3 regions of the Staphylococcus equorum genome follow, and region 3 is predicted to be linked to each of the others. Evidence: predicted binding sites of a transcription regulator. Region 3 holds the regulator's gene; each other region holds the start of a gene.
What was found. The regulator CtsR, encoded in region 3, represses protease genes until heat stress. The targets are predictions, from matches to a motif close to ATGGTCAATAAAGGTCAAACA.
Positions count from the first base shown of each region.

Region 1: a site for CtsR is predicted at 6,425-6,445, ahead of clpP (ATP-dependent Clp endopeptidase proteolytic subunit ClpP). Genes of this name have one in related genera too.
Region 2: a site for CtsR is predicted at 2,636-2,656, ahead of clpB (ATP-dependent chaperone ClpB). Genes of this name have one in related genera too.

Region 1 covers NZ_CP118982.1:2,061,941-2,072,347, reverse strand. The annotation lists gene PYW44_RS10075 (tetratricopeptide repeat protein) at 1-696, shown strand, start outside; gene trxB (thioredoxin-disulfide reductase) at 762-1,706, shown strand; gene rapZ (RNase adapter RapZ) at 2,045-2,971, shown strand; gene PYW44_RS10060 (gluconeogenesis factor YvcK family protein) at 2,958-3,956, shown strand; gene whiA (DNA-binding protein WhiA) at 4,001-4,948, shown strand; gene PYW44_RS10050 (YitT family protein) at 5,209-6,054, shown strand; tRNA gene PYW44_RS10045 (tRNA-Arg) at 6,265-6,336, opposite strand; gene clpP (ATP-dependent Clp endopeptidase proteolytic subunit ClpP) at 6,491-7,075, shown strand; gene PYW44_RS10035 (TIGR01777 family oxidoreductase) at 7,145-8,041, opposite strand; gene PYW44_RS10030 (DUF4887 domain-containing protein) at 8,897-9,556, shown strand; gene PYW44_RS10025 (hypothetical protein) at 9,897-10,130, opposite strand.
Region 2 covers NZ_CP118982.1:1,921,134-1,931,540, forward strand. The annotation lists gene clpB (ATP-dependent chaperone ClpB) at 1-2,587, opposite strand, end outside; gene PYW44_RS09250 (nuclear transport factor 2 family protein) at 2,877-3,296, shown strand; partial or broken gene PYW44_RS09255 (acyltransferase family protein) at 3,519-5,332, opposite strand; gene PYW44_RS09260 (metal-sulfur cluster assembly factor) at 5,565-5,873, opposite strand; gene PYW44_RS09265 (Cof-type HAD-IIB family hydrolase) at 5,987-6,829, shown strand; gene PYW44_RS09270 (CoA-disulfide reductase) at 6,862-8,184, shown strand; gene PYW44_RS09275 (YisL family protein) at 8,266-8,655, opposite strand; gene PYW44_RS09280 (fumarylacetoacetate hydrolase family protein) at 8,898-9,803, opposite strand; gene PYW44_RS09285 (DUF418 domain-containing protein) at 9,917-10,407, opposite strand, start outside.
Region 3 covers NZ_CP118982.1:2,398,403-2,408,809, forward strand. The annotation lists gene gltX (glutamate--tRNA ligase) at 1-379, opposite strand, end outside; gene PYW44_RS11720 (PIN/TRAM domain-containing protein) at 828-1,886, opposite strand; gene radA (DNA repair protein RadA) at 1,960-3,336, opposite strand; gene PYW44_RS11730 (ATP-dependent Clp protease ATP-binding subunit) at 3,681-6,143, opposite strand; gene PYW44_RS11735 (protein arginine kinase) at 6,155-7,165, opposite strand; gene PYW44_RS11740 (UvrB/UvrC motif-containing protein) at 7,158-7,709, opposite strand; gene PYW44_RS11745 (CtsR family transcriptional regulator) at 7,726-8,187, opposite strand; gene PYW44_RS11750 (NupC/NupG family nucleoside CNT transporter) at 8,343-9,557, shown strand; gene pdxT (pyridoxal 5'-phosphate synthase glutaminase subunit PdxT) at 9,608-10,183, opposite strand; gene pdxS (pyridoxal 5'-phosphate synthase lyase subunit PdxS) at 10,185-10,407, opposite strand, start outside.

The sequences.
Region 1 (10,407 bases), 340 kb from region 3:
AAGCTAGGCATCGTTTTATGTTACTTGAAACAATATGAAGCTTCGCAAAAAATATTACAGCCACTTTATAGAAAAGGAAAATTCCTTTCCATCCAAATGTATAATGCGTTAAGTTATAATAGTTACTATTTAAACAATATTGAGGATAGTAAATATTATTGGTCGAAGTTGCAAGATATGACTAAAGTAGATGTAGGTTATGCACCTTGGGTTATTGCAGAGAGTAAAATGTATTTCGATGAACAAGTATTACCATTATTACTCCATGACGATAGCCATCATAGGTTATATGGTATTTTCTTATTAAACCAGTTAAAGGGACGCGAAGTGCTTTTAACACAAGAAATTTGGGCAGTTCTAGAATCTATGGAAGATTACGAAAAGCTATATCTTACCTATATTATTCAAGATTTAAAATTAAACAAATTAGATTTCATTCATAGAGGCTTATTGATGTTGTATGGTGTGAAATCATTGAAAAATAATGAGGATTTATTTATTGTATGGATTGATCAAGCAGAAGCGATTATATCTGAAAAAGTAGATTTAACAAATGTAAATGAATATATTGCAGCATTTGTGTATATGTATTATCGTAATGCTGATAGTAAAATAACAAAACAACAAGTAATCGAATGGTTTGATATATCTTCTTACCGTTTAAATAAAACGATAGATTATTTAGTGAGCATATAAGTTTAAGAAATGCAAGAAATCATATATACTGCGCATAATGAATTATTAAACAGGAGGCAATTTAAATGGCTGAACAAGTGGATTTTGATGTGGCAATTATAGGTGCCGGACCAGCAGGAATGACTGCTGCAGTTTATGCATCACGTGCTAATTTAAGCACAGTAATGATTGAACGTGGTATGCCAGGTGGACAAATGGCAAACACAGAAGAAGTTGAGAACTTCCCAGGATTTGAAATGGTAACAGGTCCGGACTTATCAACGAAAATGTTTGAACATGCGAAAAAATTTGGTGCTAAATATCAATATGGCGATATCAAATCAATAGAAGATAAAGGTACTCATAAAGTGATTAACCTTGGTAATAGTGAAATTACAGCTCGCGCCGTAATCATTTCAACAGGTGCAGAATACAAAAAAATTGGTGTACCTGGTGAACAAGAACTTGGCGGTCGTGGTGTAAGTTATTGTGCCGTATGTGATGGAGCATTCTTTAAAGGTAAGAAATTATTTGTTATTGGTGGCGGAGACTCAGCTGTAGAAGAAGGAACATTCCTTACAAAATTTGCTGATAGCGTAACAATTGTTCACCGTAGAGATGAATTACGTGCTCAAAAAATCTTACAAGATCGCGCATTTAAAAACGATAAAATTGATTTTATTTGGAGTCACACTTTAAAAACAATTAATGACAAAGATGGCAAAGTTGGTTCGGTAACATTAGAATCAACAAAAGATGGCACAGAACAAACACTAGATGGCGATGGCGTATTTGTGTACATTGGTATGAAACCATTAACAATACCTTTCCAAGATTTAGGTATTACTAATGAAGTTGGCTACATTTTAACGAATGAAGACATGAGTACAAGTGTACCTGGTATATATGCAGCAGGCGACGTACGTGAAAAAGGGTTACGTCAAATTGTCACTGCAACTGGTGATGGAAGTATTGCTGCACAAAGTGCCATTGCATATATCGAGCATTTACACGATACAATTGAAGCATAAATAAATTGTATCATTGATGGGATAAAGTCATAGATTATAAAAGATTGTATAAAATATCATAGATAAATTCAGTCATAGCTAGAATGTTATACTTACGATCTATAGTAAGTTATAACATTCTAGCTTTTTTACATAATGAAACAACTATAGCGTTATAATATTGATAGATAAAACTACTACCTTAGTCGTTTTTCATGTAAAATATAATGTGATAATATTAACTCGTTAGACTTATATTGAGAAAAATGAAAGATATTGTATAAATGCCAATATAAATAAGCTATTAACAGCGTAGAACTAATTTTGCGATTAAAATAATCAATGGATGGTGTAAAGAGATGCAACGAGAAGAAAAAGAAATAGTAAAGAGTGAATTGTTGGTTGTAACTGGTTTGTCAGGCGCCGGAAAATCTGTGGTCATTCAGAGTTTAGAAGACATTGGATATTTCTGTGTAGATAATTTACCACCGATTCTTTTACCAAAATTTGTAGAATTGATGGGGCAAGGAAATCCTTCTTTACAAAAAGTAGCGATTGCTATTGATTTAAGAGGTAAGGAACTATTTAAATCTTTAATTAAAGAAATGGACCAAATTAAGAGTAACTCAGATGTTATTGTTGATTTAATGTTCTTGGAAGCATCGAATGAAAAACTGATTTCTCGTTATAAAGAAACACGTCGTGCACATCCTTTAAATGAAAAAGGTCAACGTTCATTAATTGAAGCTATTGAAGAAGAACGTGAGTTGTTGACTGAAATACAAAGTTTAGCGAATTATACGATTGATACATCGCAAATGACACCGAAAGAATTGCGCAAACGTATGGGAGATTATTTTAATCAAAGTAACTATCAAACATTTAATATTAATGTAATTAGCTTTGGTTTTAAACATGGTATACAAATAGATGCGGATCTTGTATTTGATGTAAGATTTTTACCTAATCCGCACTATGTTGATGAGTTGAGACCATTAACTGGCGAAGATGAAGCAGTATATAAATATGTAATGAAATGGAAAGAAACAAACATTTTTTATGAAAAATTAATGGATTTATTGAAATTTATGATACCAGGATATAAAAAAGAAGGAAAATCTCAACTTGTTATTGCAATAGGTTGTACTGGTGGCCAACATCGTTCTGTCGCACTAGCCAAACGTATCGGAGCAGAACTCAGGGAGAGTTTTGACTATAATGTGTATGTACAACATAGGGATGCACATGTCGAAAGTGGCGTGAAACAAAAAAATGAAAAGAATTAAGCTTGTACTTATAGGTGGAGGTACGGGTTTATCCGTTTTAGCACGTGGTTTAAAGGGTTATCCGATCGATATTACGACGATTGTCACAGTAGCTGATGATGGTGGTAGTACGGGTAAAATACGAAGCGAAATGGATATACCTGCTCCAGGAGATATACGAAACGTTATTTCGGCATTAAGTGAAACAGAATCAACAATAGAACAATTGTTTCAATATCGTTTTAAAGAAAACCAAGTCGAAGGTCATTCTTTAGGTAATCTACTCATTGCTGCATTAACCAACATCAATAACGATTTTGGACATGCAGTGAAAGAACTAAGTCAAATTTTAAATATTAGAGGACGTGTTATTCCTTCTACCAATACGAGTGTACGTTTAAATGCGGTGATGGAAGATGGAGAAATTGTATATGGCGAATCTAATATTCCAAAAAAGAATAAAAAGATTAAACGTGTATTTTTAGAACCAGAAGATGTTGAGCCAATGGAAGAAGCAGTTGAAGCAATAGAAGAGGCAGATTTAATCGTATTAGGCCCTGGCTCACTTTATACGAGTGTGATTTCTAATCTATGCGTGAAGGGTATTTCTAATGCACTGCTAGGTGGAGATGTTCCTAAATTATATGTTTCAAATGTTATGACACAACCAGGTGAAACAAATAGTTACACTGCAATCGATCATGTGAACGCAATACATGATCATGTTGGTCAGAACTTTATCAATTATTCTATCTGTAGCACCCAATCATTTACTGAAGATGTGTTAAAGCGCTATAGGGAAGATGGAGCATCACCAGTGAAATGTAATATGGATCATATGGAAGAACAAAATATTAAAGTATTTACACATCCTAATTTAGTAGAGGTTTCTGAAGAATACTACGTGCGTCATAATACTGAAGTATTATCTAAAATGATTTATGAAATAGCTATGAGGGAAACTGACACGATTGAATTTACGCGTGAGAAAGAAAATGATAAATAATAACTAAGTGATTTCATTTAGTTAAAGAAGGGACTGATTAATCTATGAGCTTTGCATCCGAGATGAAAAATGAACTGACTAGAATAGAAGTAGATGAAGAGAATGCAAAAGCAGAGCTCAGTGCGCTTATTCGTATGAATGGTGCACTCAGTCTTTCCAACCAACAATTTGTTATTAACGTACAAACCGAAAATGCTACTACGGCAAGACGTATATATTCGTTAATTAAAAAAGTATTTAATGTTGAAGTGGAACTACTTGTGAGAAAGAAAATGAAATTAAAAAAGAACAATATTTATATCTGTCGTATTAAAGTACGTGCCAGAGAAATATTGGATGAATTAGGTATTTTAAAAAGTGGTGTCTTCACGCACGAAATTGATGAAGCATTGATTCATGATGATGAAATGAGAAGAAGTTATTTACGTGGTGCTTTTCTTGCTGGTGGCTCTGTAAACAATCCAGAAACGTCATCTTATCATTTAGAAATATTTTCATTATATGAAGATCATTCTGAAGGTATAACGCAGTTAATGAATAAATATGAATTGAATGCCAAGCACCTCGAACGAAAAAAAGGTAGTATTGCCTATTTAAAAGAAGCGGAAAAAATTTCTGATTTCTTAAGTTTAATCGGGGGATATCAAGCACTTTTGAAATTTGAGGATGTTCGTATCGTACGTGATATGAGAAACTCTGTTAACAGATTGGTGAATTGTGAAACTGCTAATTTGAATAAAACAGTAAGCGCTGCTATGAAACATGTAGAAAGTATTCGTTTAATTGACCAAGAAATTGGTCTGGATAATTTACCTGAAAGATTACGTGAAATTGCAAAACTCAGGGTAGAGCACCAAGAAGTGTCTCTTAAAGAATTAGGAGAAATGATGACTTCTGGCAATATATCTAAATCTGGTGTGAATCATCGATTAAGAAAGTTGAATGAAATGGCGGATAAATTGAGAACTGGCGAACCAATTGAACTGAAATAATATACTTTACAGTTTTATATTTTACCTTGGACTCTTCAATTCTACCTTCGAGAAATATTAGTGGCATTATTAAAAATAAATCTAGTCATACGTGAATTAGTTGTGCTAGTATTATTATAAAATAATTGTATAATTTAATTTTGATTATTAACGCCTCTATAAAGAGGTGTTTTTTTATATAATTAATACAATTTGTGATGCGTAATAGCAATAGAATTATGCTTAAATCCTATTGTTGTTGGAGTCGAAGGAGTGAGTTAATGTCAAAACTGTTTAATAAGCATTCTAAAAATATTATTCTTTGTATAATAGGTACGTTTATTAACGCAATAGGTGTCAATTGTTTTTTACTTGGATCTAACTTAGGAGACGGGGGCACTGTCGGTATATCTTTAGCATTATTATATTCATTTGGATTGTCGCCGGCTTGGACATCATTAATTATCAATACACTCGTTGTATTAATTGGTTGGAAATTTTTGAGTAAAACAACTGCAGTCTATACAGTTATAGCAAATACGTCACTTTCACTGTTCTTACATTTAACTGAAAATATAAATCTTGGTGTGGATAATTTCGTGATTAATGCTGTGTTTGGTGGGGCTATTATCGGTATTGGTGGAGGTTTAGTTATTGCGACAGGTAGTACACTTGGAGGCACATCAGTTATAGCTAAGATAATTAATAAATACTCAGAAATTAAAACATCGCAAGGCATCTTTGTGTTGGATGCACTCGTCGTTCTATCCTTTTTGATGGTACTTCCTTTACAAAATGTGTTATTTACAATCATTATGCTATTTGTAACCGAAAGAGCGACATCGTTTATCATAGAAGGATTTAATCCTAAAAAAGCAGTTACGATTATATCAAGTAAAAGTGAAACAATTAGCGATAAAATTAATGCTTTTACAGGAAGAGGCTCTACGATATTAACTGGTAAGGGCGGCTATGCTAAGAGTGAGACGCATATGCTATACGTGGTAGTGCCACAGTCTCAAGTGACGAGAGTGAAAAAGCTTGTTAACGAAGAAGATGAAAACGCCTTTTTAGTAATCCATGATGTGAGAGATGTTTTAGGTAGTACTTTTATAAATGTAAAATAAATTTATAAAAGTATTGATTTAAAAAAGAGAAACAATTGTCTTGCATAGATTTTTAGCATATTATAGACTACATAGATTACTAGATATATTGAAAAAGGGTATATGGTAAAAGTGGTTAATGAGTTGAGTGTTTTTAAATAAAAAATAAAACCCGATACCATAGATATATAACCTATGGTATCGGGTGATGTTTAGAAAATCTTATTCAAGTCCCCTCGAAGGGAATCGAACCCCCATTTTAAGAACCGGAATCTTACGTGTTATCCATTACACTACGAGGGGGTTAAAAAACACGCTAATACAAGTGTACAAATCTTAGAAGTAACGGTCAATAAGAATAATGTAAGTTTCGTGAAATTTCGAGCTTTAATTTTTGACCATATTTGACTTTTGAGTTAAAATAAATTTATCAATTAGAAATGAGGAGGCAATATTAATGAATTTAATACCTACAGTAATTGAAACAACAAACCGTGGGGAACGTGCATATGACATTTACTCACGTTTATTAAAAGACCGTATTATTATGTTAGGTTCACAAATCGATGATAATGTAGCGAACTCTATTGTTTCACAATTATTATTCCTACAAGCACAAGATTCTGAAAAAGATATCTATCTTTATATCAATTCGCCAGGCGGAAGTGTGACGGCTGGATTTGCAATTTATGATACAATTCAACACATTAAACCAGATGTACAAACAATCTGTATTGGTATGGCTGCCTCAATGGGTTCATTCCTACTTGCAGCAGGAGCAAAAGGTAAACGTTTTGCTTTACCAAATGCTGAAGTAATGATTCACCAACCACTTGGTGGTGCGCAAGGTCAAGCAACAGAAATTGAAATTGCTGCGAATCATATTCTTAAGACACGTGCCAAATTAAACCAAATTTTAGCAGAGCGTACTGGTCAGTCAATTGAAAAAATTGAAAAAGATACAGATCGTGATAATTTCTTATCAGCTGAAGAAGCTAAAGAATACGGTCTAGTTGACCAAGTTATGGTTCCTGAAGCATAACGCTAAAATTAATATAAAAGCTTAATTAAAAAAGACAAGCCACATCATGTGGCTTGTCTTTTTTAATTATTATTCTACTAAATCTTCTAAAGCTATTTTTAAATCTGGATATTTAAATTTAAAGTCTATAGCCTGTAATTTATTTGGTATTACTTTTTGTGTGTCCAATACAACTGTAGACATTTGGCCTAAAGCTAATCTTAAGGCTAATGCAGGTACCCAAGTGAAATGGGGACGATGTGTGACGCGTGCCAATGTATAGCCAAATAAATTTTGATGTTCAACAATAGGCGCTGTAAAGTTGAAAACGCCATGTGCATTTCCGTTGTTAATTGTATAGAGTATGGCTCTTGTTAAATCATCTAAATGAATCCAAGAATACCATTGTCTACCTGAACCGAGTTTACCACCAAGGTAAAATTCATATGGTAGTTTCATCAAAGGTAAGGCACCTCCATCTTCTGCTAGGATCATGCCAAATCTACCAATCACAACACGTGTGCCTAATGATTCAAACTGACGTGCGCGACGTTCCCATTGGTAAACTACTTCTGATAAGAAATCAAATGGGAGCGATTTATATAATTCTGTATAAGTTCGATCGTAATCTGGCTTGTAATAACCAACTGCACTCGCATTAAAGAATACTGAAGGTTTTTGTTTGCGGTTTTTAAACAAGTCGAATAATGCTTGCGTAGACTGTAAGCGGCTCAACATAATTGCTTGTTTATGTTCTTTTGTCCAACGTTTCATTAAGCTTGCACCTGCAAGATTAATAACGATGTCAATATCAGGAATTTGAGATTCCCAATTCGTTTTAGACCAATTAACGTATGTTATTTTTGGATGTGAAGTTGATTTGTCTTGTCTAGTAAGAATTGTTATATGCGCGTCACTTTGCTTGATAGCTTCAACGAGTTGGGTACCAACCATACCTGTGCCACCTGTTATTAAATAGTGTTTCATTATATCACCTCATAAAATAGTAATGCTTTAGACTGTAATGATTAAAAAACGACTCAAGCTAAATTTTTCTGACATAATTCTTTCGAAAATTGTTCAAGAATATGTCATTTAGTCATCTTAAGAAGTATTTAAAATAATATTGGATACCGTTATAATAAGGGTACCTTCGATATTAATTAATCATCTCTTAATTATTTCGAGTATACCCCATAATATACTAACGAAGGTAAAATTTTGACTCCCTTTAGTAGTGGCCTATGCGATTATCGTATAGGCCTATATTTATATGCTAACGTAATTAAAGATTTATAACTATCTTTTTATTTATAAATTGCTTATATAAACGTATCCTTAATAAATTTTTTAATGCTTTACTATTAGATGAAAAGAAATATTAGACTGAAAATAACTAATAGAAGGAAAATAATAAAACTAAAGAAAAGATTACGTTTCTTGGAAGTAGGCTTTGGTTCATAGTTGTCATTTTCAACCATCATTTGACGAAGGCCTTTTTTGTTAGGGTGACCCTGCTGCTCAAAATCATTTAATAAATCATGTTTATTCATATTTAGCTCACATCCTGTTATGATAATAGTGAAACATGTAAAGTAACAATTGAAATTAAATAAAAGTATTGAAAATATAGTTTGATTTAGATTAATATTATACTGAATCATAAAATGTTAAAGCATAGTTGTATTTTACAACAGATATGACATCAAGATAACAGCCATATTAAAAAATAGTTAATCGGTTTGATTAGTATAAAAAATAGTGTAAAATATACATTTGTTAATGAAAGTACATTTAGAATAAATATAAAAGTTATGATATAAATTGAAGTGAGGGGAGCTTATGCCAAAGCATAATCAAAATAACAAGAAAATGAGCAGTTTTGCAAAAATTGTGAGTGCGATTATTGTCTTGTTATTAGTAGGTGGATTAGTTTTTGCCATTTTTGCCTTTGTAGATCATTCGAAACAAGCCGACGAACGTTTAGCTGATCAAAAGCAAGAAGAAAAAGATAAGAAAAAAGAAAAGACTAAAGAAGAAAAAGATAAGAAAAAAGAGAAATCAACAGAAGAGTCACAAGAAACGCAACAAACCCAACAACAAACTCAGCAAGCTCCAACTACGCAACAAACACAGCAGACACAACAAACTCAACAACAAACAAAACAACCTGCAACAGCCGAACGTACAACAGAAGAAGAAAAAGACTCTCCTGAGAAAACAAAAGAAGAAACAACTGAAGAACGCTCTACCGAAGAGCAAACTACAGAGGAACGTAGTACAGAAGAACGCACGACTGAAGAACGCACTACAGAAGAACGCACGACTGAAGAGCGTACAACAGAGGAAAAAACACCTGAGCCATCTACAGAAGAAAAAACTTCAGAACCTTCAACTGAAGAGCAAACACCTGAACCTTCAACAGAAGAAAGAAGTAGTCAAGCTGACACACAAGAAAGATCAACACAAAATAGTAACTCGAATTCATCAGAAGAAGATTAACGTTGTTCATAACGGTTTAGTAAATATAGTTGTATAAGCTATTAAAAAGAAGCACTCGTTCTCACGGGTGCTTCTTTTATATTGTCAACAAAGACTACGACTTTGCTAGCGTTTTTCTATGCTATTTCTGCAGTCATAGCCTTAGTCTATAGTATTCAGCTAGGATTTTTCTTGAAGGAGTCAGACCAAAGCGTTGTCATTTTTTAAACCAATCAATCATTCATCATTAGTAATTAGTTGACCCCTTATAAAGACAAACGCAGACTTTATTTTAATTAACTTGAAGGGCAGGGTGCTTATAATTTCAAATAAAATAAAAGCTAATGTGAATCAAATTGAATTAAAATAGGAAGTTTAATAAGAAAGTAAGGAGCGATGACAAGAGTATTAAGGTAATGCAACCACTCAAACAACCGAATGGGCCACAACCACAACCGATATTTTTTGTATAATTATATGATTGGTGTTGGTGTGTACCAGCGTATGGTTTTTGACTATGCTTATTAAAATGATCTGGGTCCTTATATCGTTGGTCATCCGGATCGATAACCTCTGGTTGATCTTTTTGTGACATAGTTTTTCCTCCAAAATAGTATTATAAAACTATTTTAATGATAATAGGACAACCATTCAATCATTCACGCTTGTAAAAGCATAAGAATGTGAATAATATGTGTTTATATTATAATATGTACTATTAAAAAATAATAAGTATGAATGATTAATTGATGTTTTTAACGGGTATTAAATTATTGTAGGTAGTTACAAAAGTAACAAAAATTTTAATGGTCAATAGTTAATAATTAATAGATAGGTATTTCTCTTGCAATTTTAAAAATATAGTAGTAGTA
Region 2 (10,407 bases), 480 kb from region 3:
CTTCAAATATCAAACCATCATCCACTAAGTCTATGTTTACTTTTGTACCTTCTGTTAAGTTTTCTTTAATCATTTTGCGTGCCAGTGGTGTTTCAATTTGTCTTTGCACAAAACGTTTCAATGGTCTAGCACCAAATTGTGGTTCATAAGCTTCTTCACCTAGCCATGCTTTTGCTTTATCAGACACATCAATTGAGAGTCTTTGTGACATAAGTCTGATGTTTAATTGCGTTAATATTTTATCTACAATTAAACTCATATCGCCAATTGTTAATGGTTTAAAGAGTACAATATCATCCATACGGTTGATAATTTCAGGTTTGAAATATTGATTCAAGCTATTCATTACAGCTTTTTCAGTTGCATCAGTAATGACACCTGCATCTTTAACATTTTCTAATAGTACTTGAGAACCTATATTACTTGTCATAATAATAATTGTATTTTTAAAATCAACTTCTCGACCTTTAGAATCCGTTAAACGACCTTCTTCTAATATTTGTAAAAGCACATTAAATACATCTGAATGTGCCTTTTCAATTTCATCTAACAATATCACTGAATATGGATTACGGCGAACTGCCTCTGTTAATTGTCCACCTTCATCATGGCCTACATAACCTGGAGGTGCACCGATTAAGCGTGAAACTGAGTGTTTTTCCATATATTCACTCATATCGATACGAATCATATGTTTTTCAGAATCAAATAACGTTGATGCTAATGATTTAGCAAGTTCTGTTTTACCTACACCTGTTGGACCTAAGAATAAGAAACTACCAATGGGTCTATTGGGATCTTTAATACCCGCACGTGCTCTTACAACAGCGTCTGCAACTAAATCTACCGCTTTATCTTGTCCTACTACACGCTCATGTAAAATATCAGATAGATTTAATAATTTTTCTCTTTCAGTTTCAACAAGTTTAGATACTGGTATACCTGTCCAAGAACTAACAATATCGCCAATTTCTTCATCTGTAACAATTTCGCGAATGATGCGATCATTATCACCATTTTGTTCGTTTTGGAACGCATCTTCAAGTTCACGTAATTCTTTTTCTAATTCTGGAATTTTACCATGTTGTAATTCCGCTGCTTTTTCTAAATCATAATTATTTTCAGCATCTTCTAATGCTTTTCTACTTTCATCTAATTCTGTACGTTTTTCTTGTAGTTTTGCTATTTTACCTTTTTCTTCTTCAACACGAGATTGTATTGCATTTTGTTTTTCTTTTTCATTAGATAATTCTTGTTGCAATTCTTGTAAACGCTGTTTACTTAAATTATCAGATTCATTTTTTAAGGCGCTTTCCTCAATTTCTAATTGCATTACACGTCTATTGACTTGATCTAGTTCAGTAGGATTGGAACCCATCTCAGTGCGGATCGTTGCACACGCTTGATCCACTAAATCAATCGCTTTATCAGGTAAAAAACGATCTGTAATATAGCGATCTGATAATTCTGCAGCAGCTACGATTGCTTTATCTTGTATACGGACACCATGATACACTTCGTAACGTTCTTTTAGTCCACGTAAAATTGAAATTGTGTCTTCTACATCAGGTTCAGATACATTTACTTTTTGGAAACGACGTTCTAAAGCCGAATCTTTTTCAATATATTCTCTATATTCATTCAATGTTGTTGCACCAATACAATGTAATTCGCCACGTGCAAGCATAGGTTTCAACATATTCCCAGCATCCATAGCACCTTCTGTTTTACCTGCACCAACAAGCATATGAATTTCATCAATAAATAATAAAATTCTGCCATCTGAATCTTTCACTTCTTTTAATACTGCTTTCAAACGTTCTTCAAATTCACCACGATATTTAGCACCTGCTACAAGTGCACTTAAATCTAATTCGAAAATTGTTTTATCTAGTAAAGATTCAGGTACGTCTTTACGCACAATACGTTGAGCTAGTCCTTCAACAATTGCTGTTTTACCAACGCCAGGTTCACCTATCAATACTGGATTATTTTTTGTTTTTCTACTTAAAATTCTGACTGTATTTCTAATTTCTTCGTCACGACCTATGACTGGATCCATATTCCCTTTACGTACTTCTTCAACTAGATCGCGACCATATTTTTCTAATGCTTCATAATTTGATTCTGGATTTTGTGACGTCACGTGATTACCTCCTCTTATTTTTTTAATAATTTCTTCGATGACTTCTTTTTTGTTACCGACAAACTGTTTTGTTGTTTCATCAATTTCCATGGCAGAAACTATAAGATGTTCCATAGATATATATTCATCTTCATAGGAATTCATATAAAATTCTGCTTTATTTAAAAGTTCGTTTGCTTTAGGGCTGATGTATTGCCCATATTGAATGTTTTCTCCTTGAACCGATGGATATTTTTTTAATTTTTCATTATATGCATTAACAAGTTGTTCTGTATTAATATTTGCTCTTTCTAGAACACTTTTAAATAGGCTTTCATTTTCTTCAAGTGCTGCTTTAAGCACAGCTTCAATTTCTATATTTTGGTTCTCATTTTCTTTTGCCAATTCAACTGCTTTTTGTAAAGCACCTTGAACTGCATAGGTCATTTGATTAATATCCAAAATGATTCACCTCACCATTAAAAGTTTGATCAAAATAAATCAAGTTTGACTTTGACTTTCTTTGACCTTAATTTAATTATAGTCTTTTCCATTTAAATAATCAACAAATTAGTCTACATTTTAAAATTTATTTCACCTATTTATAAGTCAATGTCTATCAGTCTTTTGCCCATTTTTCACTACGCTTAAACACTGTTTTTCCCGCTTTTAAATAGCGTGGTAAAAACTTGATTAAAAAGTATATTCTGCTAGACTTCTTGTAACTTTACAATAAAGGAAGTGTCCAAAAATGACTGAAGAAATCAAAGTGCCTGTCCCACCTTTCAATGCACAGAGCGCCTTACAAAAAGTGAAAATGGCAGAAACTACATGGAATACTAGAGATCCAGAAAAAGTATGCTTAGCATATACAGAAGATTCAGTTTGGCGAAACCGTAGTGAATTTTTCGAAGGTCGTGAGCAAATTAAAGCATTTCTTTATAGAAAATGGGATAAAGAACTAAATTATAAATTAATGAAAGAATTGTGGTGCTATACTGACAACCGTATATCTGTTAGATTTGAATACGAATGGCGAGATGCAAGTACAAATCAGTGGATGCGTACGCATGGTAATGAACATTGGGAATTTAATGCTAATGGATTCATGACAAGACGTGATATGAGCGCGAATGATTACCCTATTCATGAAGCAGATAAAAAATATTGAAATTAAAATGTCCACTACATCATAGCGGTATTTTGTGACCACGTTTGACTAGTTAATACAACACTAGACAAAGACTACAGTTTGAAGCTATAGTCTTGGAAAGCATGCATAAAAATTATCGACAAAGCGTAAGACTTTGTCGACATTCTGAACGTCCTCAAAAATTGAGGGCGTTTTATTATTTTAATTATACACTTCCTCATATTACTTCTTGTTTATTCATCATTTTTTCGGAATTATATGTTTTAATATTTCATCAGTCATAGCTTCAACACCTGACTTTTCTAAATGAATACCATCTGGTGCAAAGTATTCAGAGTGACCTGCAGAACGTTTGTACCAATCGATGAGCATGACATTATCATGTTCTTTAGCTGCATCATTCATCAGCGCATTAACGTGACTTTCATAATTTCTTGGTACTCGTGTGTTTATTAAATAAACTTAGCACTACCAAATTTACCAATTAATTCATTTAATTGTTCTTTAGAAAAATCACCGTTTGTACCTAATTCTAATATGACTTGGTCATACTTTTTATTATATTGCCGTTCCACTAACGGTATAGCATCATATAAATTTCGTCCAACTTCACCGTCAATTTTAGCATTAGGCACACGCGAATTTAGATGTTGACCAATATCAACCATAACTGAATCACCAATAAACAACGGTTTTAAATCCGTGTACACTTTATTATCCTTATCCTTTTTAAAATTTGCATTACCTAAGAAATTAACATCATCTACTGGTATTGGATGCACTAAAGTTTTATCAATTTTTTCTGTATTAAAAGTCGTCTTTTTATTTGAATCTGTATCTTTACCTAAATGATCAAAAGCGCCTACAAAAACGAAGAGCGTTGGAATCACAATAAGAGTTAATATTACAGTTCTAATAAATCGAACTTTATTAAGCTTTTTAAACGTAAATATTTTAAAACCATTTTTCCTAAACGGTGTCTCAATATAACGATAAGATAATTCTGCGAAAATAGCTGTGAAAGTTAAGTCTATAATATAAACGTAAACAGGTATTTGACCGTCTACATAATAAGCATGTAAAAAACTAATAATTGGAAAATGCCATAAATATAAACTATACGAGCGTTTGCCAATATAGACAAACAAACGGTTACCAATAATTTTAGCGAAATAACCAGATGGATGTACTACGCTAATTATCACAAATAAAGTTAATGTGGATATTAAATAGAATCCTCCATTATATATCCAACTACTATCATCACTTACTTTGAAAAACACTAACAATAGTCCTAGTAAAGCGAACATGCCTATACTATCAATTATATTGCGCAAAATGATATTAGGGTCTTTTTTTAGTTTGAATGGAGGCCAAATAAATGCAAGGATTACCCCTAACAACATTGTCTGTAGTCTCGTATCAGTCCCAAAATACACACGAGAATGTGATGAATGTGGCCCTGAAATAATGACCATCGTCAATAAAGAAATGATTGATGTCGCTAAAAAAATCAAGATGACATTACGACGTTTTTTCATTGTTAAAAGCAACATTATCAAAATTACCGGAAAAAATATGTAGAATTGTTCTTCAATCGCAAGCGACCATAAATGTTTAAGTGGCATGAATGCAAACTGTTCAAAATAATTAACATCTGTTGCTATATACCACCAATTAGATACATAAAGAAATGCCGCAAATGCATCATGTTTTATGCTAACAATATGTTCAGGTTTAAAGATAAGTGTAGCCAATGTAACTACAAGTACTAATACGAAAACTGCAGGTATAAGTCTTTTAACTCGACGCAACCAAAATTGTTTCAAATTTATAATACCTGTTTCTTCATATTCTTTTAACAATAAACTCGTTATTAGATAACCTGATATAACAAAAAAAGTATCGACACCAATGAAACCACCAGATAACCATTGTTTATTTAAATGATATATGATAATTCCAATTACTGATATTGCTCTCAATCCATCTAGTCCTGGCATATAACGCGTATGCCGTTGTATACCATTACGCTGATTCAAATTATTTTTCATTTTATCTCAAACTTTCTTCATTAAAATGTATAAATGACTGTATGTATAGTAACGTATTACAAAAGTCATTGTAATGCTTTTGTAATATAACTGCAATACTTTTAATGAATTGAGCAATATAAAATTAAACATTTTAAATTGCTTGTATTTTAGAAGACAAAAAAACTAGTCTAAGTAAAAGTACATTTGAAAATGTACTTACTAGACTAGTTTTCATTCTACATATTAAAGCTTAGCTTACGCCTAAAGCAATCTTAGCGTAACGAGACATCTTATCTTTGCCCCATGGTGGACTCCAAACGATATTAATCTCTGTATCCTTAACTTCCGGAACTTCAGCTAATACTTCTTTTACTTGATTCATAATCTGCGGTCCCATTGGACAACCCATAGAAGTCAGTGTCATATCTACTGTGCATAAGCCTTCATCATCAACATTCACATTATATATTAAGCCTAAGTTCACAATATCAATACCTAACTCAGGGTCAATTACCATTTCTAAAGCACCTAATATGCTATCTTTTAAATCTTCCTCCATAAATTTCACCTCTTCGTATTTAATCTTATTAACAATATATCAAATATCTTACAAAACGCCAATAAAATGCTATGATATTTATACATCAATTATCAAAGATTAAGGAGATTTACATGAAACCTTATTTAATTTGTCTAGATTTAGACGGAACACTTTTGAACGATGAAAAAGTGATCACACCATATACCAAAGAAGTACTAACAACTTTACAAAATCAAGGTCACAAATTAATGATTGCTACTGGTCGACCTTACAGAGCAAGCCAAATTTATTATCATGAACTTAATATGAATACACCTGTCGTTAACTTTAACGGCGCATTTGTACATCATCCAAAAGATGATCAATTTGAAACAATGCATGAAAGACTAGATTTTGATTTAGCTCGAAATATTATTCAATCTTTAAATGATTTTGGCGTTACTAATATTATTGCAGAAGTGAAAGATTATGTATTTCTTAATAGCTATGATCAAAAATTATTCGATGGTTTTTCCATGGGTACGCCAAAAATTGAAACAGGCGATTTACTTACATGTTTAAATGAATCACCGACTTCAATTTTAGTAGAAGCAGAAGAATTTATGATTCCTAGAGTTAAACAAATGCTTACACGATTCTATGCAGAAAATATTGAACACCGTAGATGGGGTTCACCTTTCCCAGTTATAGAAATCGTAAAACAAGGTATCAGCAAAGCACGCGGTATTGATTATGTTAAAACACATTTAGATATTGATAGAAATCATATTATCGCATTCGGTGATGAAGATAATGATTTAGAAATGATTAAATACGCAAAACACGGTATCGCAATGGAAAATGGCTTGGATGAGTTAAAACATATTGCGAATGAAGTCACGCATTCAAATAATAATGATGGTATTGGTCGTTATTTAAATGATTACTTCCAATTAAACATTCCATATGAAGTAACTGTAAAATCTTATATTTAGTATGAGAATTACTCACTAGGAGGCAATTTATTATGAATAAGATCATAGTCGTTGGTGCTGTTGCTGGTGGTGCGACTGTCGCCAGCCAAATAAGAAGATTAGATCAAGAAAGTGAAATCATTGTCTTCGAGAAAGATCGTGATATGAGTTTTGCAAACTGCGCCTTGCCTTATTATTTAGGAAACGTCGTAGCATCAAGAGATCAAATACTAGAAGCAACACCAGAATCATTTTACGACGCTAAACAGATTGTAGTGAAACCTTATCATGAAGTAACCTCAATCAATGATACTTCACAAACCATAACTGTTTACGATTACACCCAAGATAAAACCTTTGAAGAACGATATGACACATTAATTCTAAGCCCTGGCTGTAGTGCTAATACGTTAAACTTAAATAGCGATATGACATTCACTTTAAGAAATATGGAAGATACAGATGCAATTGAAGACTTTATTGAAGCTAACCAAGTTAAAAAAGCGCTCGTTATCGGCGCTGGCTATATTGGTTTAGAAATTATAGATAATTTATATGAAAGAGGTATCGCACCTACGTTAGTTCATCGCTCAACACATCTCAACAAATTAATGGACGAAGACATGAATCAGCCAATTATCGATGAAATTGAAAAAAGACATATAGACTATCGTTTAAATGAACAAGTATCCAAAGTTATTGGTAATGAAGTTCACTTTAAGTCGGGTAAAGTCGAAGATTATGACCTTATAATAGAAGGTATCGGAGTCAAACCAAATTCAGCATTTATTGAGTCATCCAATGTCATTCTAGATGACAAGAGCTATGTGCCAGTGAATGATCAATTTCAAACTAACATTCCTAATATCTATGCTTTAGGTGATATTATCACTTCACATTATCGCCATGTAGATTTAAATGCACATATCCCGTTAGCTTGGGGTGCACATCGTGGTGCAAGCATCATTGCAGAACAATTAGCCGGTGACCCATCTATACAATTTAAAGGTTACTTAGGTTCAAATATTGTAAAATTTTTCGATTATACTTTTGCAAGTGTCGGTGTATCTCCACAGGAACTTTCGAACTTCGACTATGAAACTGTTGACGCCAAACAAGGAGAACATGCAGGTTATTATCCAGGTAATACAAAGTTACATTTACGCATTCATTTTGACAAAACGAACCGACGTATTTTACGTGCCGCTGCTGTTGGAAAGAAAGGTGCAGACAAACGTATAGATGTGCTGTCTATGGCAATGATGCATAAATTAACTATAGACGAATTAACAGAATTTGAAGTTGCTTATGCCCCACCCTATAGTAGACCTAAAGATATCATTAATATGATTGGTTACAAAGCACGCAATAAATAGCACTAGTGATTCAAACTAAAAGGGACCTTCCAAAATTGGAAGATCCCTTTTTAATTAAACTTGATTTATGTTTTAAATTTTTTATAAACCAAATAGTTGCGTAATTGGTCCCCATGGCAAGATAACACCTAAAAGCATAGTAATTAAAATAACAATAATCGTTGTCCACAATAAACTATGACTTGATTGACCTTTTTTACGTTTTGCAAGTGACACTTCCATAAGTGCAACTACTGCTACGCCACCAATCATTTTCAACGTAAGTAACATATGCCCGCCAGCGTTACCAGATGAGAATGCTTGAATCCATGTCCAAAAACCTGAAATTAAAACTAATACCATAAACACTCTTAAGAGCATATGAATTGGTTTAAAGTAAGGTGATGCGCCTTGTTTTACTGAAAAATTAAAATAAGCAGCAAAGAACAAGATTACTAATAACACCCAACTTGCAATATGCATGTGTAACATAATATATAACCCCCACACAATTTTTACTTCAATAATATGTAAAACAGAAGTATGTTGCACCTTTTAATTAGTAAAATAAAAAGTGCCTTTCTTAATCATACTCAAAATAAGTATATTTTTCAAAAAAGAAATTCTGCACTACTTATTTTATTTGAATATGCCGGTTATTGCAATGTTAATTCTATTTTTCGCATATTAAAACCGGGCATCACATATGTCAGCCCGGTTAATATATCTATCGTTTATTTTTCTGCGATAAAATTAGTCAGTGTACCAATATTATCAATTGTAACTTTAACTTCATCACCTGGTTGTAAAAATTGCGGAGGTTTCATTCCTGCACCTACGCCAGCAGGTGTGCCAGTTGCAATAATATCACCTGGATGTAAAGCAACATATTTAGAAATTTCTTCAATTAATTCATCTATTTTAAGAATCATTGCACTCGTATTACCATCTTGACGAATATCATTGTTTACTTTTGTAACAATATTCACGTCTTCAGGTGTAGGTAATTCATCTTTAGTTACGATGTAAGGTCCAACGGGGCATCCTCCAGTTAAACTTTTAGATAAGAATGCTTGATCTTGTGCATCTTGAGCTTTACGGTCTGTAACATCATTAATAATTGTATAACCATAAATGTAATCTAATGCTAAGCCTTTTGGTATTTTTTCACCAGATTTTCCAATAACAATACCTAATTCACCTTCATAATCTAATTGATCTGTAATATCTTTATGATTAGGAATTGTACTATTATCTCCAGTTAATGAAGAAGCGGCTTTAGTAAATACGTACAAGCGTTGAACTTCGTGATTTAATTCGTTAGCATGATCTTGATAATTACGTCCAAAGGCAATGACATTATTAGTTGGTGTTACTGGTGGTAAAAATTCAATGTCAGCAAATTGTACTTTATAATCTTCGCCTTTACCACTATCTTCTGCAGCAACAACTGCTTTACGAACTTCTTCTTGAAAATCTACGACTTGGTTTTGTTGAAGGCCGTCTAATAACGTTTTAGGATGGAACGCACCCTCCGAAAAATCTGCAAAAACTTTTTGTAAGTCCCACGCAGCTTCTTCACGTTTTACTTTCACACCATATGATGTCTGTCCTTCATGTCTGAATGATAGGAATTTCATTCAATATCAGCTCCTCATCTATATCTTATTACATATTATAACTATATTTACTACTAAATAACAAATAAATAACTAGAATTTTCAAAATTCTATTGTTTTATGTCTAATGCGTCTTATTTTAAGTAAGTAATTTTCCGCCATAACCACTCGATGGGTCCATACTTAAAGAATTTCAAATAATAATAACAAGCTAAAAGTTGCAAACTATATACAACTACTACGATAATATAAGATTGATAGAGCGGTAACTTGTTGTATAAACTTAAGCCTATATCATAATAAATGAATGTGAAAATGATACTTTGGGATATATAAACTGATAAACTAAGTTTTCCAGGATATTTAAAAATGTCTAGTACCTTCGCAGCTTTGGCATATTGACATAAACGAACAAAGATCAAGATGTATCCCATCGCAAGAATCGGCCCACCTACCATTGAACTTATGACTGAAAACGTATTGTTTGCATAATCTAAGGCAAATGGAAGTTTAATAAAATAACCGATAATAAATAAAGTGCTCCCCCATGTCATGGCACTACGTGGGTTGTTTTGAATCTTAGTTATCAAACTTAATTTTTGTGCGGCAATACCTATAAGTATGT
Region 3 (10,407 bases):
CTCCACGTTTGATTTGTTGTTCACGCTCAGCTTCAAGTTCTTCTTCAGTCATATAACATTTATACGCTTTGTCTTCATCTAATAATTGCTGAATAAGCGGATTATAGATCTCGCCACGTTCTGATTGGCGATAAGGGCCATAACCTTTATCTTTATCGACAGATTCGTCCCAATCGATGCCTAACCATTTTAAATTATCAAATTGTGAAGATTCGCCATCAGTTAGATTACGTTTACTGTCCGTATCTTCTATACGAATTACAAAATCTCCATCATAATGTTTAGCAAATAAATAGTTGAATAATGCAGTTCTTGCATTACCGATATGCAAATAACCTGTTGGACTTGGGGCATATCTAACTCTTACACGATCACTCATTATGTTCACTCCCGTTTTTAATATTAATTAGTAATGTTTTTATAGCGCTTTATGTTTCATCACTTGTTACACTCATACACACATCAAAAAAGCTGAACGTGTATCAACTTAACTTTATGTCGTTAACAATAATAATGACGCTCAACCATTAATAAGTTTGTTATTCTACGCTTATTAATAATACCATAGCTTATAATTTTTAAAAGTATCACTATCCAAAAAACTGTGTACTTTCACACACATGCTACACACTCGTCATTCCTTTTATAGTAATACAATTTCGCTATCTATTGTAGCACTTTAAAGCTTAATATGAAATCACTGTGCTTAAATCCAAAGTGATCAGCACACAATTTTTATAAAAATTATATTCAACTATCAAAAAAAGGTTTCATGTGAAACTGTAACAATTTTAGCTACATTTCATATAAAACCTTTAGTAATTTATTTAATTAATCTTTTTTGCAAAAATAATTCTTCCTGATGACGTTTGTAATAAACTGATTACTTCTAAATCAATATACTCACCGATATGTTTCTTGGCATTATCTACAACAACCATTGTTCCATCATCTAAGTATCCAACTGCTTGTCCTGATTCTTTACCCATTTTAGTAAGTAATAAGTTAAAACGGTCACCTTGATGTACTGAAGGTTTAATCGCTTCGGATAAATCATTAACATTTAACGCTTGAATACCTTGCACATGACACACTTTATTGAGGTTGAAATCAGTAGTGATAATATGTGCTCTGTAGTGCTGTGCTAACTTAATTAACATTGCATCGATGTCACTATGAGACTTCGTCGGATGAATAATACGCGTAGGATGATTAGTATCATATAGTGAATTCAAAATATCTAACCCTCGTTGACCCTTTTCACGTTTCACACTGTCATTTGCATCAGCAACAACTTGCAATTCATTGATGACACCTTGTGGTATGAGTATTTCACCATCAATAAAACCACACTCTATAATATCTAAAATGCGACCATCTATAATAGCACTTGTATCAATAATTTTTGGCACTGCATTACGTGCGTTAATAGACATCGAGCGCGCCATATTTTCCGGGAAGAACAATAACATTTCATCACGTTTGCGTAAGCCAAATTGAAAACCGAAATAACCTAAAATAATTGTAACAATGATTGGCACAAAATGATTCAACACATTATTACCTATAATTTGAAAAATAAATGATATCATAACAGAAATAACTAAACCGATCATCAGTCCAATTGTAGCAAACAAAATTTCTACAGCACTTTGACGCATTATAGTTTGTTCTAATTCTTTCAACGATAATGTCGCTTTTTTAATAAACCAACCAAAAATTAAAAAGAAAATAACAATACCAAGTAGTCCATTGAAATAGTTATTAGTTAATAACATATAATCACTTAATCCAGTATCCACAGCAATTTCTGGAATAAGATATACGCCTAAACTAGCGCCTAAAATAACATAACACAAAATAACAATGATTCTTATCATGTTCAAGTTCTAACACCCCTTTCTCTATAAAGTTATACAGATTAAATGTTTTCTCATCTGTAGATTTTGGGAATTTACTTTATTGTTTTGTCAAAGCGTATTTTAAGGCTTCGTGAACACTTTTCACGCCAATGACCTTAATATCACTAGGGAATTGCCAGCCGCCAATATTGGATTCTGGAATAATAATACGTTTAAATCCGAGTTTCTCTGCTTCCTGTACACGTTGCTCTATACGAGATACGCGTCTCACTTCTCCAGTCAGTCCAACTTCTCCTATAAAGCAATCTAAACCATCTACTGTTAGATCTTTAAAGCTTGAAGCAGTTGCCACAATGATACCTAAATCAACAGCAGGTTCTGTTAATCTTACACCACCTGCAACTTTAATATACGCATCTTGTTGTTGCAGTAAATAATTTTCTTTTTTCTCCAAGACTGCCATCAACAGACTCAAACGATTGTGATCAATACCCGTTGCCATCCGTCTAGGATTATTAAATGTCGTTGGCGTAACAAGAGCTTGAACTTCTATGAGTAAGGGTCTCGTGCCTTCCATTGTAGAGACGATAGTCGAGCCAGGCACATTTGTCGAACGTTCTTCTAAAAACATCTCGGATGGGTTTTTAACACCTTTCAATCCGCTTTGTTTCATTTCAAAAATACCCATTTCATTTGTAGAACCAAAACGGTTTTTCACCGCTCTCAAAATACGATATGCATGGTGTTCGTCACCTTCGAAATAAAGTACTGTATCTACCATGTGTTCTAATAAACGTGGACCAGCAATTTGACCTTCTTTTGTTACATGTCCCACAATAAATGTTGCAATATTCATTTGTTTAGCAATGTTCATTAAGCTTTGTGTACTTTCTCTTACTTGAGACACTGAGCCTGGTGCTGAACTAATTTCCGGATGGAATATCGTTTGGATTGAGTCAACTACAAGTAAATCCGGTTTTAATTGTTTTACTGTTTCGTGAATGACTTCTAAATCAGTTTCTGCAAATACATTAAGTTCGCTTGAATCTTCATCCAATCTTTCAGCTCTTAGCTTAGTTTGATTTAATGATTCCTCACCTGTTATGTATAAGACGTTATGCGATTGTGATAGTGCCGCACATATTTGTAATAGTAATGTTGATTTCCCTATACCAGGGTCTCCACCAATCAATACGAGCGAACCATTAACGATACCTCCGCCGAGCACACGATTAAATTCGTCTGACTTGGTTTTAACACGTGGTGTCGTTTCTTGTTTAATTTCATTTAACTTCTGTACTTTTGAAACGTTGTCGCGATCACGACTGCGCACGCCATGTTTTGGACTTGCCGCCTTTTGCTCAACAATTTCTTCCATTTGGTTCCAGCCACCACAATTTGGACATTTGCCCATCCATTTTGCGGACTGATAACCACATGCCATACATTCAAAAACAACTTTCTTCTTGGCCACTATTGCACCTCCATCTTTCATTGAACAAATCTATTTTATACCTCAACCTGTTTAAAAACAAATTTTAATCTTATTTAACTCACTGCGGTCTTTACGATTAGTCTTTTCAATTACATTTGCTCATACCTGTCTCTAACTTCACTTACATTAAAGCTGTTTTTATAAAATACCATGCATAGATATATACTACCAATAATATTATAAATTTATCGAATGAAAATGATATCCTAGTTTTTAAAGAATGATTTAAATTTTCTATTATTAAATAAAAAGCGCCTCTCAAAGGCGAACTAACACATTTGAGAGGCGCTATAATCTAAAAAGCTCACTTTTAGTGATTAAACTTATGATTCTGTTGTTTCTTTATCTTTCTTTTTTTCTTTTCTATCTTGAATATTATATTTAAATTCTTTGCCATCATGATCAATTTCGACTTTTTTACCTTCAATTTGATTACCGTCTAAAATTAATTCACTTAGGTTATCTTCTACTGTTTTTTGAATTGCACGAATTAATGGTCTAGCACCATACTCTGGATCGTAGCCTTCTTCAGCAATTTTTTCTTTTGCGGCATCTGTAACTTCGATGTTGATATCTTGTTCAGATAGACGACCTGTTAGTTTGTTAATCATCATTGTTACAATTTCTTTCAATTCTTCTTTAGAAAGTTTGTGGAATACAATAGTATCATCAACACGGTTTAAGAATTCTGGACGGAAAGCATTTTTCAATTCTTTCATCATTGTGTTACGAATTGTTTCGTAATCTTGGCCTTCTGATGCGCCACCGAAACCTGCAAAGCGTTGATCTTGTAATTCTTGTGCACCAACGTTTGATGTCATAATAATTACTGTATTACGGAAATCTACACGACGTCCTTTTGTATCAGTAAGATGTCCATCATCAAGCACTTGTAACAAGATGTTAAATACATCTGGATGTGCTTTTTCAATTTCATCAAATAAGATAACTGAATAAGGTTTACGTCTTACTTTTTCAGTCAATTGACCACCATCATCATGTCCTACATAACCTGGAGGCGCCCCAACTAAACGACTGACTGCATGTTTCTCCATAAATTCACTCATATCCACACGAATCATTGCGTCATCTTCACCAAACATAGACTCTGCTAAAGCACGAGCTAATTCAGTTTTACCTACACCTGTAGGACCTAAGAAGATAAAGCTACCGATAGGACGTTTAGGATCTTTCAATCCAGCTCTCGCACGTCTAACTGCTTTACTGATAGACGTTACAGCAGCTTTTTGTCCAATAACTCTGTTATGAAGTGTATCTTCTAAGTTTAATAAACGATCTGATTCAGTTTCATTAATTTTCGTTAATGGAATACCAGTCCAGCCAGCGATAACTTCTCCGATATCTTCTTCTGATAAAGAAGTATTGTCGCCATTTTGTGCGTTCTTCCAATTATTATTAGCTTCTTCGTATTGTTTTTCTAATTTCGTTTGTTTATCACGAAGATTTGCTGCATTTTCAAATTCTTGTGAATGTACTGCAGCATCTTTTTCATTTTTAACTTGCTCAATTTCTTGTTCTAATTCTTTCAAGTTCGGTGGTGTAGTATGACTTCTAAGTCTAACTTTAGAACTTGCTTCATCAATTAAGTCGATTGCTTTATCAGGTAAGAAACGATCTGAAACATAACGGTGACTTAAAGTAGCTGCTGAAATTACCGCTTCATCAGAAATGTTAATACGGTGATGTGCTTCATAACGATCACGTAATCCTTTTAAGATTTCAATTGTATCTTCAACTGTTGGTTCATCGACTTGAACTGGTTGGAAACGACGTTCAAGCGCCGCATCTTTTTCAATGTTTTTACGGTATTCATCTAATGTCGTTGCGCCGATACATTGTAGTTCTCCTCGTGCAAGTGCAGGTTTCAAGATGTTTGATGCATCAATAGCCCCTTCCGCACCGCCTGCGCCAACTAATGTGTGTAATTCATCGATGAATAGTATAACGTCACCTGCTTGATGAATTTCTTCCATTACTTTTTTCAAACGCTCTTCAAATTCGCCTCGATATTTCGTGCCAGCTACAACTGTTCCCATATCAAGTGACATTACGCGTTTGCCTTTAAGTGTCTCAGGCACTTCATTTTTAATAATCGATTGAGCCAGGCCTTCTGCAATTGCAGTTTTACCTACACCTGGTTCACCAATCAGTACTGGGTTATTTTTAGTACGACGACTTAAAACTTCAATTACTCTTGTAATTTCTTTGTCTCTACCAATAACTGGATCTAGTGTGCCATCTTTTGCAATAACAGTTAAGTCACGTGCAAGGCTATCTAAGGTTGGTGTGTTATTAGATTTATTAGCTTGTGCATTTTTATTACTTAACTCTGGACTACCTAATGCTTTAACAACTTGTGCACGTGCTTTAGTTATATTTAAGTCTAAGTTTGCAAATACACGTGCTGCTACACCTTCATTTTCTCTAATTAAACCAAGTAAAATGTGTTCTGTTCCCACGAAATTATGGTGTAATTTTCTCGCTTCATCCATTGATAATTCAATGACTTTTTTCGCACGAGGTGTGTAGTGTAAAGCGCCCATTTGTTCTTGACCATGGCCGATTAATTTTTCTACTTCTTCTACTACTTTTTCTTCAGTAATTTCAAATGATTCTAATACTTTAGCTGCAATACCTTCAGGCTCTTTCATCAACCCTAAAAGTAAATGTTCTGTTCCAATATTTGAATGATTTAAGCGAATTGCTTCTTCTTGAGCATGTGCTAATACACGCTGTGCACGTTCTGTCAGTCTACCAAATAGCATAGCATGACCTCCTAATTTATATGTTCTCTTAATATATCTGCTCTTTTTTCATTTACTACTCTGTCATCTTCATCATCTAATAAGAATGGCGATTGTATTGCTACCATTAACTCATTAAATTTGAAGTTTTCTAGTTCAATATAGCCTAAATCAATACCGAGTTTCACTTCACTTAATCTCAGTGATGCTTCCTCCATAGATATCAGTCTACTATATTTTAATATTCCTAACGAACGATATACTCGGTCCAATGTTTCAATGTGATTGTGACGGTTCATACGTTCGCGAATTTGCATTTCTTCATTAATGATTTGTTGTACAACTTCAGTTAAACTTTCGATGATTTCTTCTTCCGTTTTTCCTAAAGTCAGTTGATTTGAAATTTGATAAATATGGCCATAAACTTGCGAACTTTCACCAAATATTCCTCTTATCGTAAAACCAAATCTGTTAATCGTTTGAGCGATGCGATTCATACGCTTCATAATTGTTAAACCAGGTAAATGAAGCATCACGCTCGCACGCATGCCAGTTCCAATGTTTGTCGGACAAGTTGTTAAATAACCTAATGTTTCATCAAAACTTACATCCAACTCACTATCAAGTGTATCATCTATAGTAGAAGCATTCTCGTACAATGTTTGCAGTGATAAATCATTTCCCATAGCTTGAATTCGAATATGATCTTCTTCATTCACCATGATACTCAATGATTCATCATCGTTGAGCAACACTGCTGAGGCAGGTTGTCTGATTAATTCAGGACTTATGAGATGTTTCGCAACAAGTTTATACTTGCTTTGCTGATCCATAGTATCTAAGCGTTGCATAAACAAGTCAGGAAGCGCATCCTGTACCTCATTAATCACTCTATAACCATCCTGCTCTGACGGAAACATTAATGGATGGACATGATTTTCTAAGTTTCTAGCCAATCGGATTCTTGAAGACATCACGACAGGGCTTTCTTCTTTATCGCGCATCCATTCACTCATGTATGCACTAATATCATTATCACTCATCATGTTTCACCTCGCCATCGTCTTTCAATGCTTTAATTTCATCCCGAACAATTGCAGCTTCTTCAAAATTCTGATCTTCAATAAGCTGATTTAAATATGAATTTTTTTCTTCAATTTGTTTTTTTAGTGCTAATTTTCTATGCGAAGATCGAGGTGTTTTTCCTGTATGTTCTATTTGACCACCCTGCACACGACGCACAATGTCGACAATGTCATCTTTAAAAGTTGCATAGCAGTTTGCACAACCAAATTTACCAACATGTGCAATATCTTTTAACGTCATATGACAAGTAGGACATCTTTTTTCTTCTTTAAAAGCAATTTCATCAAAATCAATACCATGTTTAGCTGCTAAGTGCTGTAAAATTTGTTTTACCACAAATGCGCCTTCAATATCATCTTGGGATTGTAACTGTTGATTTTGTGTCCAAGGATTGCCACCCTGAGCACATGTCGAACAAACCCATTTTTCATTTACACCGTCTTGTCCTTTTACTGCTAATTTAACTTCTGCTTCGTTTAAATGACAATTTTCGCATAGCACGACTAAACACCTCGCTTTAGTAATAATTTATTACAGGTAATAAACGTTTAATAATATTAGCCCGTATAATATCTCTCGATAATACATCCATTTTTAATGTTTCTCTATCAATGACAGCATAAATCATTTTTGCTTCACGTTCATTGATATATTTTTTATCTAATAAACCATCTATAATGTAATATGCTTGTTGCTGAGAAATGGATGGTCCTATTAATTGAAGTAAGTGATTAATGTAACCTGTTTCATCTTTATTTTCAATTTTGGTGATTCGGATGTACCCACCGCCACCCCTTTTACTTTCAATTTCATAACCATGTTCATTTGTAAAACGTGTTTTAATTACATAATTCAGTTGAGAAGGCACGCAGTCAAAGCGCTGTGCAATATTTGTACGTTGAAGTTCTACAACGTCTTTATTGGTGTCTTCAAATAATTTCTTAATGTACTGTTCTATGATGTCAGACATATTGTGCATGATTATCACCTCTTTTGACCTTCTTTGACTATATTATATGACCAACTTTGACCTTTTTCAACCAATATGATTAAAAAATATTAGTTTAAGGATGTAAGTGCTCTCACTTTTATTGTATTATAGGTAGTAAGAAAAAAATAAAAGGGATGAAAAATATGCATATTATCATCGGTTTAATTGGGATTGTAGTATTTCTTGGGTTAGCCTTTCTTTTCAGCTCCGACAGAAAAAATGTTCGCTGGCAATATGTTGGGTTATTACTTGTAATACAACTTATCATGGCGTTTATTTTGTTAAAAACACAATTTGGGATTACAGTCATTAGTGGTATTTCAGCAGGCTTTAATTACTTATTAGCACAAGCAGCAGAAGGTGTAAATTTCGTATTTGGTGGATTTGAATACATAGATCCAGAGAATCCTCCATTCTTCTTTAACGTATTATTACCAATTGTTTTCATATCAGCATTAATTGGTATTTTACAATATACTCGTATTTTACCTGTAATTATTAATGTCTTAGGTTTAGTTATATCTAAAATTAATGGTATGGGTCGTTTAGAATCATATAACGCTGTTGCAGCAGCAATTTTGGGACAATCAGAAGTATTTATTTCGTTGAAAAAGGAACTTGCTCATATTCCAAGTCAACGTCTTTATACTTTAACTGCTTCAGCAATGTCTACCGTGTCTGCATCTATTATCGGTGCTTACTTCGCGTTAATTGAACCACGTTTTGTTGTTACAGCAGTCGTGTTAAACCTCTTCGGTGGTTTCATTATTGCTTCTATCATCAACCCTTACAAAGTTGATCCAAAAGAAGATAAATTAATTCTTGAAGAAAGTGAAACAAATAAGCAATCCTTCTTCGAAATGTTAGGGGAATACATTTTAGATGGGTTTAAAGTAGCAGTCATCGTAGGCGCAATGTTAATTGGTTATATTGCTATTATTGCTTTACTAAATGGCTTAGTTAGTGCCATTTTCACTGGTATTTCAGGTGGTAGTATTACTTGGGACTTCCAAACACTAATCGGTTTCGTATTTGCACCATTCGCATTCTTAGTAGGTGTGCCATGGAATGAAGCTGTACAAGCTGGTTCTATTATGGCAACGAAATTATTATCAAATGAATTTGTAGCAATGCAAAGTCTAAGTGAAGTTAAAAACATGAGTGAACACGCAAAAGGTGTTATCTCAGTATTCGTAGTATCATTCGCAAACTTTAGTTCTATCGGTATTATCTCTGGCGCAATCAAATCGCTTAACAACGAAAAAGGCGATGTAGTAGCACGATTCGGTATAAAATTATTATTCGGTGCTACTTTAGTTTCATTTATTTCTGCAGCCATTGCAGGGTTCTTTATTTAAAATTTAATATAAAAAAGAGCGATAAGGTATCAACACCTTATCGCTCTTTTTTATACTTTTTCAATTACGGTCGGTTTAACAATCGCTTCAATGAAGTATTGTGTGACTCTATAATCATCCGTTAATTCAGGATGAAATGAAACTCCTAAATAACAGCCTTGTTGAACAGCTACAATTTTGTCACCCTCTGTGCTAAGTACACTAGCCTCACCATGCACACTTTCTATATGAGGAGCTCTAATAAATACACCTTCAATATCTTTGGCAATTCCTTTCACATCTAACTCACTTTCAAAGCTATCAACTTGTCGGCCAAAAGAATTCCTTTGAACAGTAATATTCAGTTTATCTAAATAACCTTCTTCGCCAACAATATTCGCTGCTAAGATAATTAAGCCAGCGCAAGTACCAAACATAGGTAATGTGGATTGTTGCAAAACATCTTTGAATCCATATAGATTCATTAAGCGTCGTAAGGTAGTAGATTCTCCGCCTGGTATAATCAATCCATCAATGTCATCCAACTGTTCGATACGCTTAACTGCTACACCTTCATGACCACTTAGTGCAATATGACGTATATGTTCTCTCACAGCGCCTTGTAAGGCTAAAACACCAATTTTCATATTACCATCCACGCTCTTGCATACGCTCTTCTAATGATAACTCATTGATATCTAAGCCTTTCATTGCTGTGCCTAATTCTTTAGCTAGACGTCCAATTAGTTCGTAGTCTTGGTAATGTGTAGTTGCTTGTACAATTGCTTTAGCAAATTTTTCTGGATCTTCTGATTTAAAAATACCAGATCCTACAAATACTCCGTCTGCACCTAATTCCATCATTAAAGCA